3 regions of the Neobacillus sp. GCM10023253 genome follow, and region 1 is predicted to be linked to each of the others. Evidence: riboswitches for the same ligand, from Rfam matches in the RefSeq annotation. Region 1 holds a riboswitch; each other region holds the start of a gene.
The links. A riboswitch is a leader RNA that binds a small molecule or an ion and turns the genes downstream of it on or off. The one in region 1 is predicted to bind S-adenosylmethionine.

Region 1 (4,714 bases):
TATGTTAGTGGCGGGGCACGTGTAAATGGCCGGGCTTTACGTAATGCCCTGATAAACTCTGCAGTAAAGTATGGTGCCCAAATCGTTAAAGGGAATGCCTCATTAATCAGTCACAATAATAAAGTCCAAGGGGTAAAAGTGAGTGAAAAAGCATTTTTGGCTGACCACGTAATCGTCACGGCAGGAGCATGGGCGAAGGATATATTGCTGCCTCTAGGGGTTGAATTTTTAGTAAGGCCCCAAAAGGCGCAAATAATCCACTTACAAATGTCAGACATGAATACTAACTTATGGCCGGTTATTATACCGCCATCTGATCAATATATACTATCATTTGCAGATGGTCGGGTAGTAATAGGAGCTACCCACGAAAATGATGCAGGATTTGATAATCGGGTAACAGCTGGAGGAATCCAAGAAATCTTAAATAAAGCTTTAGCGATTGCACCAGGTCTTGCCAGTGGAACAATTTTGGAAACTAGGGTAGGTTTTAGACCTTTTACACCAGGTTTTCTTCCCGTAATAGGGGAATTGCCTAATTTTGAAGGAATCTTAGTGGCAAATGGCCTAGGTTCATCCGGGTTAACTAGCGGACCTTATCTAGGAGCTGAACTAGCTAAATTAGCACTTGATGAACAGACTGAGATTGATTTAATTAACTATAGTGTTGCTGGTGCTTTAACCTAATGTTAAATGATACAAAGAGCTTTTCATGCGAAAAGCTCTTTTCTAATCTAATAAAAAAATTTTAAAATTAATAATAAAGTTGATATAGCAATATTGAAAACGCTGTCGAATAAATTGTATTATAATTTAGACGATTGACAAAATAAGAATAGATTTGTAGTATCTTAATATAACTTAATTATTTGTTAATTTAATTTTCTTATCCAGAGAGACCGAGGGACATGGCCCAATGACGTCCGGCAACCCCCGATTGGGAAGGTGCCAATTCCTGCAGAATGATTTCATTCTGAAAGATAAGCCACCGAGATGTTTATTTCGATGCTCCTTTCAGATGAAAGGGGCTTTTTATTTGGGTATAAAGTCTAGTTTAGATATCGGAAAAATGAGGTAATCAGTATGATTGAAATAAAAAACCTTACTAAAGTTTACAAAACAAAAAAAGGTGAAGTAAAAGGTGTGGATAATGTTTCACTCACAGTTAAAGAAGGAGAAATCTTTGGCATTGTTGGCTATTCCGGTGCTGGAAAAAGCTCACTGCTTCGTTGTATCAATCTTTTAGAGCGGCCAACCTCTGGCAGTATAACGGTCGATGGCACTGACCTGACATCCCTAAAAGGCGAGCAATTACGATCTTCACGTTTAAAAATAGGCATGATTTTTCAACATTTTTACCTAATCAGCCAAAAAACAGTCTATGAAAATATTTCTTTCTCTTTAAAGGCTGCTAACTACCCTAAGGGCCAGGTAAAGCAGAGAGTAGAGGAACTCCTCAAAATGGTTGGTCTTTCCGATAAGCGTGATGTCTATCCGTCACAGCTAAGCGGCGGTCAAAAACAGCGGGTCGGTATTGCAAGGGCTCTCGCAAATAATCCGAAGGTGCTTTTATGTGACGAAGCAACATCAGCACTCGACCCAACGACAACGAAGTCAATTCTTACATTGTTAAAAAAAATCAATAAAGAACTAAATATCACGATCGTATTGATCACTCACGAGATGGATGTTGTTAAAGAAATCTGCAGCCGCATGGCGATTATGCAGGATGGACGAGTTGTGGAAGAAGGTTCGGTATATGACATTTTTGCCAACCCGCATACAGCACTTACAAAAGAATTCATAGAAAGTGTTGTAACTCTTGAAATCCCGGAAGTTATTCTAAAAAGCTGCCAGGGTCCAATAGTCAAAGTGACCTTCAAAGGAAAAGTCGCTAGAGAGGGAGTCATTTCTGATACTCTTCAACAATTTAACCTAAAAGGTAATTTTCTGCATGGTTCAATAGAATATATTCAAGAGCAACCGCTTGGTATTTTCATAATGGAGCTAAAAGGACAAAAAGAGGAAATAGAAAAAGCCCTAAATTATATTGAAAACCGGGCAGCGCAGGTGGAGGTGTTACACAATGGGCTTTGATTTTGCACATCTGATGGAGCTTATTCCGGATATCAATAAAGCATTTTTTCAAACCATCTATATGATTGCGATTTCGTTGGTGGTTTCAACGGTAATCGGATTGCCGGTTGGGATATTGCTTTACATAACCGATAAAGGTTTATTTCTAGAAAATCGTCTAGTCCAAAATATCTTAGGTTTTGTCGTTAATATGGTTCGGTCTGTCCCATTTATCATTTTATTGGTAGCCTTGCTTCCATTAACGAACTTCTTAGTGAAAACAACCATCGGACCAACTGCAGCTAGTGTTTCATTATCAGTAGCGGCGATTCCTTTTTTCGCAAGAATCGTGGAAAATGCTCTAAGAGAAATCGATAAAGGGGTCATCGAAGCAGCTATTGCTGCCGGGGCAACCCCGTGGATGATAATAAAAGATGTCCTATTACTTGAAGCAAGATCCGGCATTATCTCAGGTGTCACTTTAACACTCATCAGTTTAGTAGGATTTTCCGCTATGGCCGGAACAGTCGGCGGCGGCGGTATTGGAGACTTGGCGATTCGCTTCGGTTATTACCGGTACGACAATACCATCATGATTTCAACAGTTTTAATCTTAATTATTTTAGTTCAGGTCATTCAGCTTCTTGGCGATTACATCGCCAAAGTTGTAGATAAAAGATAAATAAGAAAAGGGGAAAATGACAATGAAAAAATGGTTAACAAGCATTTTATTACTATGTGTAGTCTTTGCACTAGCTGCTTGCGGTAGCAACACTGAAAAGGCAGCCAGTGGAAAAGAGAAAGCAACAGAATCAAAAGATATTAAAATAGGCGCGACTGCAGGCCCATATAGCGACATGGTAACAAAAGCGATTAAACCAGGCTTAGAAAAAAAGGGTTACAAGGTTGAGCTTGTTGAATTTAGTGACTATATCCAGCCAAACAAAGCATTAAACAATGGCGATATCGATGCCAACCTGTTCCAGCACACGATTTACCTTCAAAATTTTGCAAAAGAGAACAACATGGATTTAACAGCACTTATTTCTGTGCCAACAGCACCAATGGGAATTTATTCGAACACAATAAAATCGATTAAAGATGTAAAAGAAGGGGCAACTGTTACACTTCCAAACGACCCGACAAATGCAGCACGTGCTTTGAACACACTTCGTGATGCAGGACTTATCACTATCAAAGCAGATGCAGATCCACTAAAAGTATCTGAAAAAGACATCGCTGAAAACAAGAAAAACCTGAAGTTCCAACCAATTGAAGCAGGCCAGCTTCCTCGTTCTGTTGAGAGCGCAGATTTAGCTGCTGTACCTGGAAACTTTGCTCTTGCTGCAAAAATGAATCTGTTAGATGCATTAACTCTAGAAGAGATGGCAGACAATTACCGTAATATTGTCGCAGTAAAAACCTCCAACAAAGATTCACAGTTATCAAAAGATATTAAAGCTGTTGTTGAATCAGCAGATTTTGAAAAAGTGATTGATGACCAATTCAAGGGTTTTGGAAAACCATCTTGGATGAAAAAATAATTGTCAGCAAATTAGGATATGGATTTTAATTCCATATCCTTTTTATGTTGGATATACAATAGCCTAATGGTGAATCCTATGATAAAAAGGAGGATGCCAGATGGGTTTTTTTAAAGAAAATGAAGAAAAGGATAATCTTAAAGATATTCTAAAAAATTCTGTAGAAATTGAAGAAGATTTGATGCGTACATATTTAATTACCGCCGAACGGGTTCATGACGATGATGAGCTAAAAGAACGTCTAGAAAACTTTGCGGAAGGGAATGCGAAGAGGACAAAACAGCTAATTGATGAGTTAAATGAAACAAAAGAGACTTAAGATTTACAAATTTATTAAATGAATGAGTCCTATCATAACAAGTCTTTATCAAGTAGATAAATTAACATGGAAAAGCAGTGCAGTTTTCAGTTGTAAAATGCACTGCTTTTATTGTTGTATTGTTAATTCTTAAAAAAGAACGGTAATATCAAGTAAGGCAAAACCTTTTTAAAGTATTTCTACCTGCTATTCTTATTATAACCATTTCTTGAACGGTACTGTTGCGGAGCCCGTGAAGGATACCTTAATGGAAAACTGAACATATGGACTAGAGCTGTAAATGGGATGGCAGCAAATAAAATAAATGCCACAATGATATGAATTTTAAAGAGCAAAGGCACCCCAAGCATTAAATCCGACCTTGGATGGAATGTGAACAAACTTCTGAACCAAGGCCCAATTGATAAACGGTATTCATATGCCCCTACGGTTGTATTATAGACGATCGTCATATATGCCCCAAGCCCTGCAACCAGTATAAGCCATAGGATGGTGAAATAACTTGTCCCGGTAGTATGGGCACGAACCCTTGGTGAATTGAATTTTCGAATAAGCATCAAAACTAGCCCAATTACCACCATGAGACCTGCAACACCACCTCCTGCAATGGCGAAGAAATGATAGATATGGTCTGTAACTCCGATTGCATTGTATACACTTAGTGGAATTAATACGCCCATTACGTGTCCAACAAAAGCAAAGATAATCCCATAGTGAAATAGGACAGATGCGATTCCCAATCCTTTTTTTTCAAAAATTTCTGTTGAAGGCGCAG
Region 2 (4,714 bases), on a different contig from region 1:
AGGCCTAAAAAGATTTTGCTTCCTATTTACTATTTCAAAAACCCTCTCGTAATCACACATGATTCCAGCAATGTCCACCGGAATAATAGCCTTCGTATTTGCCGTAATAGCCTTTTCTAACTGCGCATAATCCATGTGAAAAGAATCTTCAGCCGTGTCTACAAGGACAATTTTTGCCCCGACATGATGAATGACGCTTGCAGAGGCTGTATAGGTATAAGCTGAAGTAATGACTTCATCGCCTTCGCCTATTCCTAACAATCTTAAAGTCAGCTCCATGCCAGCTGTTGCTGAATTTAAACACACAGCCATTTGGGTATTGGTAAACTCCGCAATTTTATTTTCTAAAAGCTTTGTCTTAGGGCCAGTTGTGATCCAACCGGATTTTAATGTGTTGACAACTTCGTTAATTTCTATTTCCGATATATCTGGAGGTGAAAATGGAATATTTCTTTTAACATTTGTTACTCTAGAATGAGAGATTGGCAAATTCATAATATTTATCAACCCTTTTCCTATAGTTCTCGCATAGCAAACTAACCGGAAATAGACAATGCTCTTTTGGCGGGCAATCGGTTATTTGCAATCTTTAACAGCAGTTCTGAAAGCTCTTGTTTGTCCATGTCAGCAAAATTTATGATTAAATCGTCAATCTCTTCTATAAAAAGCTCTGAGGTTTTACCAATATAAATTTTCGGGTAGACTTGCCCTTCCTGTACTTCATCCTCTTTTAAAAGTTCTTCAAACAGCTTTTCACCAGGCCTCATCCCCGTTATTTCGATCCCAATTTCCTCAATGGAATATCCGGATAATTTGATTAAATTTTTGGCAAGGTCGATAATTTTAACTGCTTCTCCCATATCTAAAACAAATATTTCTCCACCCTTGGCAAGTGCGCCGGCCTGGATGACCAGCCTTGAGGCTTCAGGGATCGTCATAAAATAACGCTTCATATCAGGATCAGTAACGGTAACAGGGCCTCCCTGTTCAATTTGCCGTTTAAATAACGGAATCACACTGCCCCTGCTTCCCAATACATTGCCAAAGCGAACAGCAACGAACTTCGTTCCGCACTTCTTATCCATTGACTGAATGATCATTTCTGCCAGTCTTTTCGTTGAACCCATAACACTAGTTGGATTAACGGCTTTATCGGTGGAAATCATCACGAAGGTTTTCACACCATACAAACTGGCTGCCTTTGCCACATTCATCGTTCCAATCACATTGTTTTTCACTGCTTCTTCAGGGTTGTGTTCCATTAGCGGTACATGTTTGTGTGCCGCAGCGTGATAAATAACCTCTGGCTGATGATGCATCATAACAGCCTCCACTTTTGCCGCATCTTGGATATCGGCAATTTCTGTTATGAATTTAATTGCTGATTCGCCAAAGCTTTCTTTCAGTTCCATTTCAATCGAATAAATACTGTTTTCACCATGACCAAGCAAGACGATTTTAAGAGGGTTAAAACGGGCAATTTGCCGGCAAATTTCAGAACCAATCGAACCTCCTGCACCTGTAACCAACACAGTTTTGCCGGTAATGTTTTTTGATATAGAAGCAATATCCAACTCTACAGGATCTCTCCCCAGAAGGTCCTCGACCTGAACGTCCCGAAATTGATTTACGGATACCTTTCCAGTCACCAAATCTTCAATCATTGGAAGAATTTTAGTTTTCGCGGGCGTTTTGGCACATTCCTGAAAAATCACATTTAACTCTTTCTTGCTAAGTGAGGGAATAGCAATAACAATATTTTTAATGTTATAGTTTTGAACAGCTTGTTCAATGGAGGCTACCCCGCCAACAACAGGAATCCCAAGAATATCTAGCTTATGTTTGTGGATGTCATCGTCAATGAAGCCCACAGGAAGAAGATTGATACCCCGATTCTTCAATAACTGTCTGGCAACCATTGTCCCTGCAGCTCCCGCACCAATGATGAGGGTACGATTTTTATTTTGGTTCTTTTGATAATGAGAATCCCGAAAAACTCTCCAGCAAAATCTGGAGCCGCCAATGAATATAATATGGAGTAACCAAGTAACAGCGAGAAGCCTGACATTGATTTCAAGGAAGAAAATTTTCTGCAGGACTGCAGCAAAAATGATTGAATAGGTCACAACCTTAAAAATGATTAATAACTCTCCTATGCTGGCATATTCCCAAGCCTTTTTATAAAGGTTGAACATGACTGAAAAGATGTGGTGGCTAAGTAAAATTGAAAATGAAGTAAAAATAATCAAAAAGGTAAATAAATGAGTGGTAGCATCAACCAGAAATCTGCTTAAGAATATTGCACCTATGACAATACATGAGTCTATTAAAAAAAATAATGACAACCTCTGTCTGTAGGTCATAATCTCTCCCCTTTTGTACATTAGCTTTTATAGCAGCCAAGATTAAAGCTTTTGATTATCCAGGCTTCGTGAAGCCCTAAATAATCAAAAACTTTAATTATGTATAGGGCATCTAACCCCCCCTCACACCACGCTCTCGACGACTTGCGTCTAAGGTATATTTAAACCCACAGCATGATCGAGTGTCTCCTTTGATAATGGCTAGGAAACCTCACCAGTAAAATTCTATTTTACGAATCACTTGTACCTTAACAAGAACTATTTTATTTGAAAAAAATACCATTCAGAACTTACTAGGTAAATATCCCTAATATTTTTTTCCTCCTGTTCTGTTTTGTAAAATCCGAAATAAAATAGTAATTTACAATAATGAGGACAAGCCAAAAATGGACAATTGTACTTTTAAAGCTGATAATAGAATTGTTTTACACTTTACTGCTTTCCTTGGATAAAAAACTAATTGACGAACCGCCAAAACTGTAGTAAATTTTATAAATAGTCAAAATATTAATATGTTCTTATCAAGAGAGGTTGAGGGAAGGGCCCGGTGACACCTCAGCAACCTTCAATGTCTTTTACATTGAAACGGTGCTAAGTCCTGCAAATTGTTACTAATTTGCGAGATAAGAAGAGTGACAGATGTATTGTACATGCAAAGGTCTTCTTCTTATAGAAGGCCTTTTTTTAATATCAAAAAGGAGTGTAGACAACAATGTATAAAATGGATACGAAACTTGCTCAAATTGGGAACCGCAGTGAAACTACAACAGGAACCGTTAATCCCCCAGTATATTTTTCAACTGCATTCCGGCACGAGGGGATTGGACAATCCACAGGATTTGATTATATTCGAACCGGAAATCCAACACGTCAGCTGCTTGAGAAAACTATCGCCGATTTAGAAGGCGGAGACCAAGGCTTTGCCTGCAGTTCTGGAATGGGGGCCATTTTAACGATTCTTTCCTTATTTCAGTCTGGTGATGAATGGCTGGTTAGCGAGGATTTATATGGTGGAACCTACCGTTTGCTCGAAAAAGGCTTTCAAAAGTGGGGCTTGAAAAGCCAATATGTAAATACCTGTTGTCCTGAAGAGGTTGAAAACAACATTACACCAAATACAAAAGCAATCTTCTTGGAGACACCAACTAATCCGCTTATGCAGGAAGCCGATATTGCTGCCATTGCAAAAATTGCCAAAGCGCATGACATTTTGTTAATTGTGGACAACACCTTCTATACCCCTCTTCTGCAGCAGCCGATTGCACTTGGTGCAGATATCGTGATTCATAGTGCAACGAAATACCTTGGAGGCCACAATGATGTTCTTGCTGGACTTATTGTTGCGAAGGGTAAGGAACTTTGTGAAGCATTGGCCTTCCATCATAACGGTGCGGGTGCCGTTTTAAGCCCCTTCGATTCCTGGTTGTTAATGCGCGGGATGAAAACATTGTCGCTCCGTATGGAACGGCATGAGAAAAACGCTAAGGCTGTTGTTAAGTTTCTTTCTAATAGCGATGCGGTGACAGATGTCCTTTACCCAGGAAGAGGCGGAATGGTTTCTTTCCGTATTAAAGATGAAACGTGGGTAAATCCGTTCCTGCAAAACATAAAACTGATTTCGTTTGCTGAAAGCCTTGGCGGAACCGAAAGCTTTATCACGTATCCGGCGACTCAGACCCACGCTGATATCCCGGAAGAAATCCGAATTGCACAAGGTGTCTGTAACCGTCTATTGCGTTTTTCTGTAGGAATTGAAGACGCAGGAGATATCATTTTTGACTTAGAGCAAGCTTTTGCAAAATTGGTTGAAGGAGTGAATGTGTAATGGGACACGAAGAATTTAGTTTTGAAACAAGGCTGCTTCATAATCGTCATAAAATGGATGCACAAACAGGAGCGGTCAGTGTTCCAATCCAGCATGCATCCACCTTTCATCAATTTGAAATTGATAGTTTCGGAAAATATGATTACGCCCGCAGTTTAAACCCGACTCGGGAAGCCTTGGAGGATATCATTGCGGAACTTGAAGGCGGAGTTCGCGGGTTTGCCTTTTCTTCAGGAATGGCCGCTATTTCCACAGCCTTCCTGCTTCTCTCCTCCGGAGATCATGTGATTGTTACAGAAGATGTATACGGCGGGACCTATCGCATGGTAACACAAGTTTTGACACGCTTCGGGATTGAGCATACGTTTGTGGATATGACTGACTTTGATCAAGTCAAGCAAGCAATTAAGCCAAATACAAAGGCGTTTTATGTAGAAACACCATCCAACCCGTTGTTGAAGGTGACCGATATCAAAGCCATCAGCCAGTTGGCAAAGTCCATTGGCGCCCTGACTTTTGTTGATAA
Region 3 (4,714 bases), on a different contig from region 1:
TTAAAGATGTTAAGCCTGTTGCAGCTTCGATTGCGTCCTCTAAATCTTCTACTAAGTCCTCAACATTTTCGATTCCAATGGAAAGACGGATCAAGTCCTCGGAAACACCTGCTGACTTTAATCCTTCCGCATCCAGCTGCTGATGTGTGGTGCTTGCCGGGTGGATAATTAAGCTCTTGGCATCGCCGACATTAGCCACGTGCGCCCATAGGGTGATCGCATCGATTAATTTCGCACCGGCTTCTCTTCCGCCTTTAATGCCAAATACAACCATTGAACCAGCGCCCTTAGGTAAATATTTTTGCGCCAATTCATAGTCAGGATGTGATGGATGCCCCGGATAAGAAACCCATTCAACCGCAGGATGATTATGCAAGTATTCCACTACATTTTTGGTGTTGGCGACATGCTCTTTCATCCGTACATGAAGCGTTTCTAACCCAAGAACAAACTGGAATGAGCTTTGCGGGCTTAGTGCCGGCCCCATGTCGCGGAGAAGCTGTACGCGTGCTTTAATAATATAAGCAACCGGTCCAAGTGCCTCTGCATAAACAAGGTCATGATAGCTGGAGTCTGGCGTTGTTAAGCCAGGGAATTTCGGTGAATTCCAATCGAACTTTCCTCCGTCGACAATGATGCCCCCTGTAGTTGTTCCATTACCTAATATCCACTTAGTTGCGGAGTGAACGACGATATCAGCGCCATGCTCAATTGGACGGCACAAGTATGGTGTTGCAAAGGTATTGTCCACGATAAGAGGAACCCCTGCTTCATGAGCAATATTGGCTACCTTTTCAATATCAAGGATTCTTAAGCTTGGATTGCCGATCGTTTCAGCGAAAACAGCTTTTGTTTTTTCCGTAATGGCGGCACGGAAGTTTTCCGGATTCTCTGGGTCTACAAACTTCACATTAATCCCGTATTTAGGCAGGGTCACTGCAAATAGATTATACGTTCCACCATATAGATTGGATGCAGCAACAATCTCATCACCCGCTTCGGCAATGTTTAAGATGGCCAATGTGATGGCAGACATACCGCTTGCCACTGCCAGTGCGCCAACGCCGCCTTCTAGGAGCGATACTCTTTCTTCGAAAACAGTTGTGGTTGGATTATGAATCCGTGTATATATGTACCCAGGTTCCGCTAAGGCGAATAGGTTGGCGGCATGCTCTGTGCTTTTAAATTGGTAGGCGTTATTTTGATAGATTGGTAGCGCCCGTGCTCCTGTTACAGGGTCTGGTGAGAGGCCACCGTGAACACTTAATGTTTCAAACCTTAACTTCTTTTGTTTTTCTGACATAGTTCTTATTCCCTCCCAATATAAAAATAAAACCCATGCTTCCTATAAGAAGATGGGGGTTCTCCGCTCTTCTTATCTTTCAGAGCCCGTTTGCTCTGCTGGATTTAGCACCGTGTGGTCACCGGTTGCCGGGCTTCAACGGGCCAGTCCCTCCGCCGCTCTTGATAAGAATGTATATTTAGTTTGCTGTTCATTGCTTGAATATTCTAAAAAGATAATACCTGAAGTTTAATTCCGAGTCAATACCTTTGATTAAATTATTTCGGCAAGATTTGTCTGAGCTTTAGTTAAATAAAATAGTGATTCCAGTAATAATGCAGCCCTTAGTGCGCCTTTTACGTTCAGGGCGCCATTACGTTGCAGTACCCTTAATCTTTCTTGCCCTTCGAGAAGTTGCTTTAGTTCTTGTAGGCCGCCATGGATTTGACAATTTGCCTGCTCCTGGTGTGAATCATAGAGGGCGAATATTTCCCCGTTTTTAATAACCAGTTGAACCGATTGCTGTTCGGTGGTGCTTAGGCTAATCCTAAGTTCTGCGTGCTGAATTAGCGGAAGAATATGTCCTTGGTCTTTGAATGTTTTTAAAAAGCTATTAACCTCTTCTATCATTTTAATCACTCCGAAATCCTTGTCTATACCAATTACTATTCAGCAGCGATTTGCCTATTCCTTTATGAATTGCTCGACATTATCTTCGGACGTGTGGGGAAATATTAACATTTCCCGAGAAATATGTCGCACTATGCAAGATACTGGTAAAGTTAACAAAATATTCGTACTTTCTAATTTGCTTTTTAGTAAGTTGGAGTAAAATTGGATATGGGTATTTATAATTATTTGAGAGGATGTGGACTATGCCTACACCAAAAAAATCGCGCGGAGTACCAAAGGAGTTGCTTATGTTACGGGCCCTAAACCCGCGTATGGCACTTGCTGATATAGACAGGAGAAAGTATTACTCTCTTGAAAAAGGCTATCAAGGAGAAGTGATGTTTGATGCTATTACCGAAGGAATGAAGAATAACTGCATCGTAGTAAATGACTTGCTCTTTAAATTGAAAGGAAAATACTTCCAAACCGATACTATTATTATTTTTCAAAAAACAATTTACCTGATTGATGTTAAAAATTTTGAAGGAGACTATATTTATAAATCTGATCCCGACCGTTTTTGTAAAAATGATACCGAAATTGACGACCCTATCCTTCAATTAATGCGCAGCGAATCCAAGCTGCGGCAGCTTCTCGATGAATACAGATTTAATTTGCCGGTTGAATCCTACGTGGTTCATATTAACCCCACGTTCACCTTATACATTGCTCCTCAAAACAATCATGTTATTCTCCCAACACAACTCAATCGCTTCATAAGAAAATTAGAAAATATCCCATCAAACCTGAATGGAGGCCATCAGAGATTGGCAGACCTGTTAATTTCTTTGGATCAAGGTGATTATCCAAATGCCACAAAGCCGACTTATACACATGAGGAGCTGAAAAAGGGTCCTTATTGTTCGAAGTGCAACTCATTTTCGGTTTCTGTTGGGGAGAGGAAAATGGTTTGTAATACGTGTGGGTGTCAGGAGAAACTGGAGTCTGCGGTGTTGCGGTGTGTTGGGGAGTTAAGGTTACTTTTTCCGAAGTTTAAGATTACGACGAATTTGGTGTTTGAGTGGTGCGGGGGCGTTTTTTCTAAGAAAATGATTCGAAGGGTTCTTAAGGAAAACTACAAACTAATAGGACATGGTCAATGGTCGTTTTTTGAGTAAATAATTACCTTTTTGGGTATTGGGGGATAATAAGTTTACGGCCAGGGCACCCATTCCTTTTATTGGTTACCTTTCCCTTTGGATTTACAGCGGGTCGTGCGCCCAATCCCCTATTGGTTACCCCTCCTCTTGGTTTTGCGTCGGACCGGGCACCCATTCCCTTTATTGGTTACCCTTCCTCTTGGTTTTACAGCGGTTTGGGCACCCATATCCCTTATTGGTTACCTTTCCTCTCGATTTTGCGCCGGACCGGGCACCCATTCCCTTTATTGGTTACCCTTCCTCTTGGTTTTACAGCGGTTTGGGCACCCATATCCCTTATTGGTTACCTTTCCTCTCAATTTTGCGCTGGACCGGGCACCCATTCCCTTTATTGGTTACCCTTCCTCTCGATTTTTCGGCAGCTCGGGCTCTAAGACGCCTTAATTGTTATCTTTTTCCTCAAACAAAAAAAACAGACGCCCCACTCGGCGTCTGCTCATCATCTCAAGTATTTTTTTATCTTCTCTAACAAATACGGAACCGAATGAAATGCGTAAAGCGTCTCTTCCACACGCCCATTATCAACAAACAACAGGCACGGCACGCTTTCAATCGCAAAAGACCGAGCCAAATCGGGATAGTAATTTAGGTTCATTTTTCCAATACTAACATCCCCAAGTGCTGCCTCCGCGACAACTAGCATTTTCCCGGCCACTTGGCACGTCCCGCACATGGGTGTATAAAAGTAAACTAGACCGCGCTCGCCGCGCTCCCAAAACGCGGAAAATTCATCTCGATTCCATTCTAACATCAGTAACTTCAGCCCATCTCTAAAAACTCTTTATGCACGTCAATGTTTGCCCCCAGCAAAACCGTTGCTAAGTGGTGCTCTGGGGCGGTTGCCACTTCGCGGTACATTCGGTCTATATATAAATGCTCTGCATTTGGAAATTCCCTTTTAAAAAGCTTGCGCAGCTTTTCACCTGCAGCATCGGCGTCAACAAGAATGTAGACATCTTTGTCCTCAAGAATATCAATCCACTCATCCAACTTTGTGTGACTAATGGTCCCGTTTGTACAAATTATTTCGACGGGCTCTTTTAAAATATTCTTGACCTTGTTTTTGTCCGATTTTCCTTCCACAATAAGAACTTTGTCAACATACGAATCATTCATCATCCATCACCTGATATGAAGTGGTTTACTGTTAACATATTCCGGAATTACTAATACGTGTACACATCTTTGTATGTCAACTATACCATCATTAGTATTTTAAAAATAGGAATTTGCTTAAAAGATGATGGAATCCTTTCATTTCTCAGCACCATCCACCATCATCACAGTCAGTATACTTGGCATCCCGGCCCTCTGTTGTGGTGACATGCTGATATATTTTTTGGCCTTCGGCTTCAAAATGATGTTCGAGCTTCATTTGAACATTCTCTGGAAGCTTACATATGCCGATTGACTGATTTTCCAAAAACAGCTCTAATTCTCCATTTTTGAGCTTGCCCACTACCCGGTCTGTTACGTCTATCTTATGTTGATTCAATGCCATTTTTTCCACCTGCCATATAATTTTATTAATAGTTTCCCCATTAACTCAGAAGAAAAAGTGGTAATAAAAAGAAAAAGCACCCGCAATGGGCGCTTTTTC

Region 2: another riboswitch for S-adenosylmethionine. It lies ahead of ACFPA1_RS10825 (methionine biosynthesis PLP-dependent protein); the one in region 1 lies ahead of ACFPA1_RS20125 (methionine ABC transporter ATP-binding protein).
Region 3: another riboswitch for S-adenosylmethionine. It lies ahead of ACFPA1_RS11235 (O-acetylhomoserine aminocarboxypropyltransferase/cysteine synthase family protein); the one in region 1 lies ahead of ACFPA1_RS20125 (methionine ABC transporter ATP-binding protein).

Annotation. Positions count from the first base shown of each region.
Region 1 covers NZ_JBHSHV010000016.1:23,656-28,369, forward strand. Annotated here, with positions in the region: gene ACFPA1_RS20120 (NAD(P)/FAD-dependent oxidoreductase) at 1-687, shown strand, start outside; SAM riboswitch class I at 884-987, shown strand; gene ACFPA1_RS20125 (methionine ABC transporter ATP-binding protein) at 1,084-2,097, shown strand; gene ACFPA1_RS20130 (methionine ABC transporter permease) at 2,087-2,758, shown strand; gene ACFPA1_RS20135 (MetQ/NlpA family ABC transporter substrate-binding protein) at 2,781-3,620, shown strand; gene ACFPA1_RS20140 (hypothetical protein) at 3,721-3,939, shown strand; gene narI (respiratory nitrate reductase subunit gamma) at 4,119-4,714, opposite strand, start outside.
Region 2 covers NZ_JBHSHV010000008.1:52,639-57,352, forward strand. Annotated here, with positions in the region: gene ACFPA1_RS10815 (DegT/DnrJ/EryC1/StrS family aminotransferase) at 1-495, opposite strand, end outside; gene ACFPA1_RS10820 (polysaccharide biosynthesis protein) at 537-2,363, opposite strand; SAM riboswitch class I at 2,879-2,993, shown strand; gene ACFPA1_RS10825 (methionine biosynthesis PLP-dependent protein) at 3,076-4,188, shown strand; gene metC (cystathionine beta-lyase) at 4,188-4,714, shown strand, end outside.
Region 3 covers NZ_JBHSHV010000008.1:129,489-134,202, forward strand. Annotated here, with positions in the region: gene ACFPA1_RS11235 (O-acetylhomoserine aminocarboxypropyltransferase/cysteine synthase family protein) at 1-1,303, opposite strand, end outside; SAM riboswitch class I at 1,373-1,474, opposite strand; gene ACFPA1_RS11240 (SCP2 sterol-binding domain-containing protein) at 1,556-1,912, opposite strand; gene ACFPA1_RS11245 (nuclease-related domain-containing protein) at 2,158-3,072, shown strand; gene ACFPA1_RS11250 (thioredoxin family protein) at 3,554-3,865, opposite strand; gene ACFPA1_RS11255 (toprim domain-containing protein) at 3,874-4,230, opposite strand; gene ACFPA1_RS11260 (YusG family protein) at 4,376-4,615, opposite strand.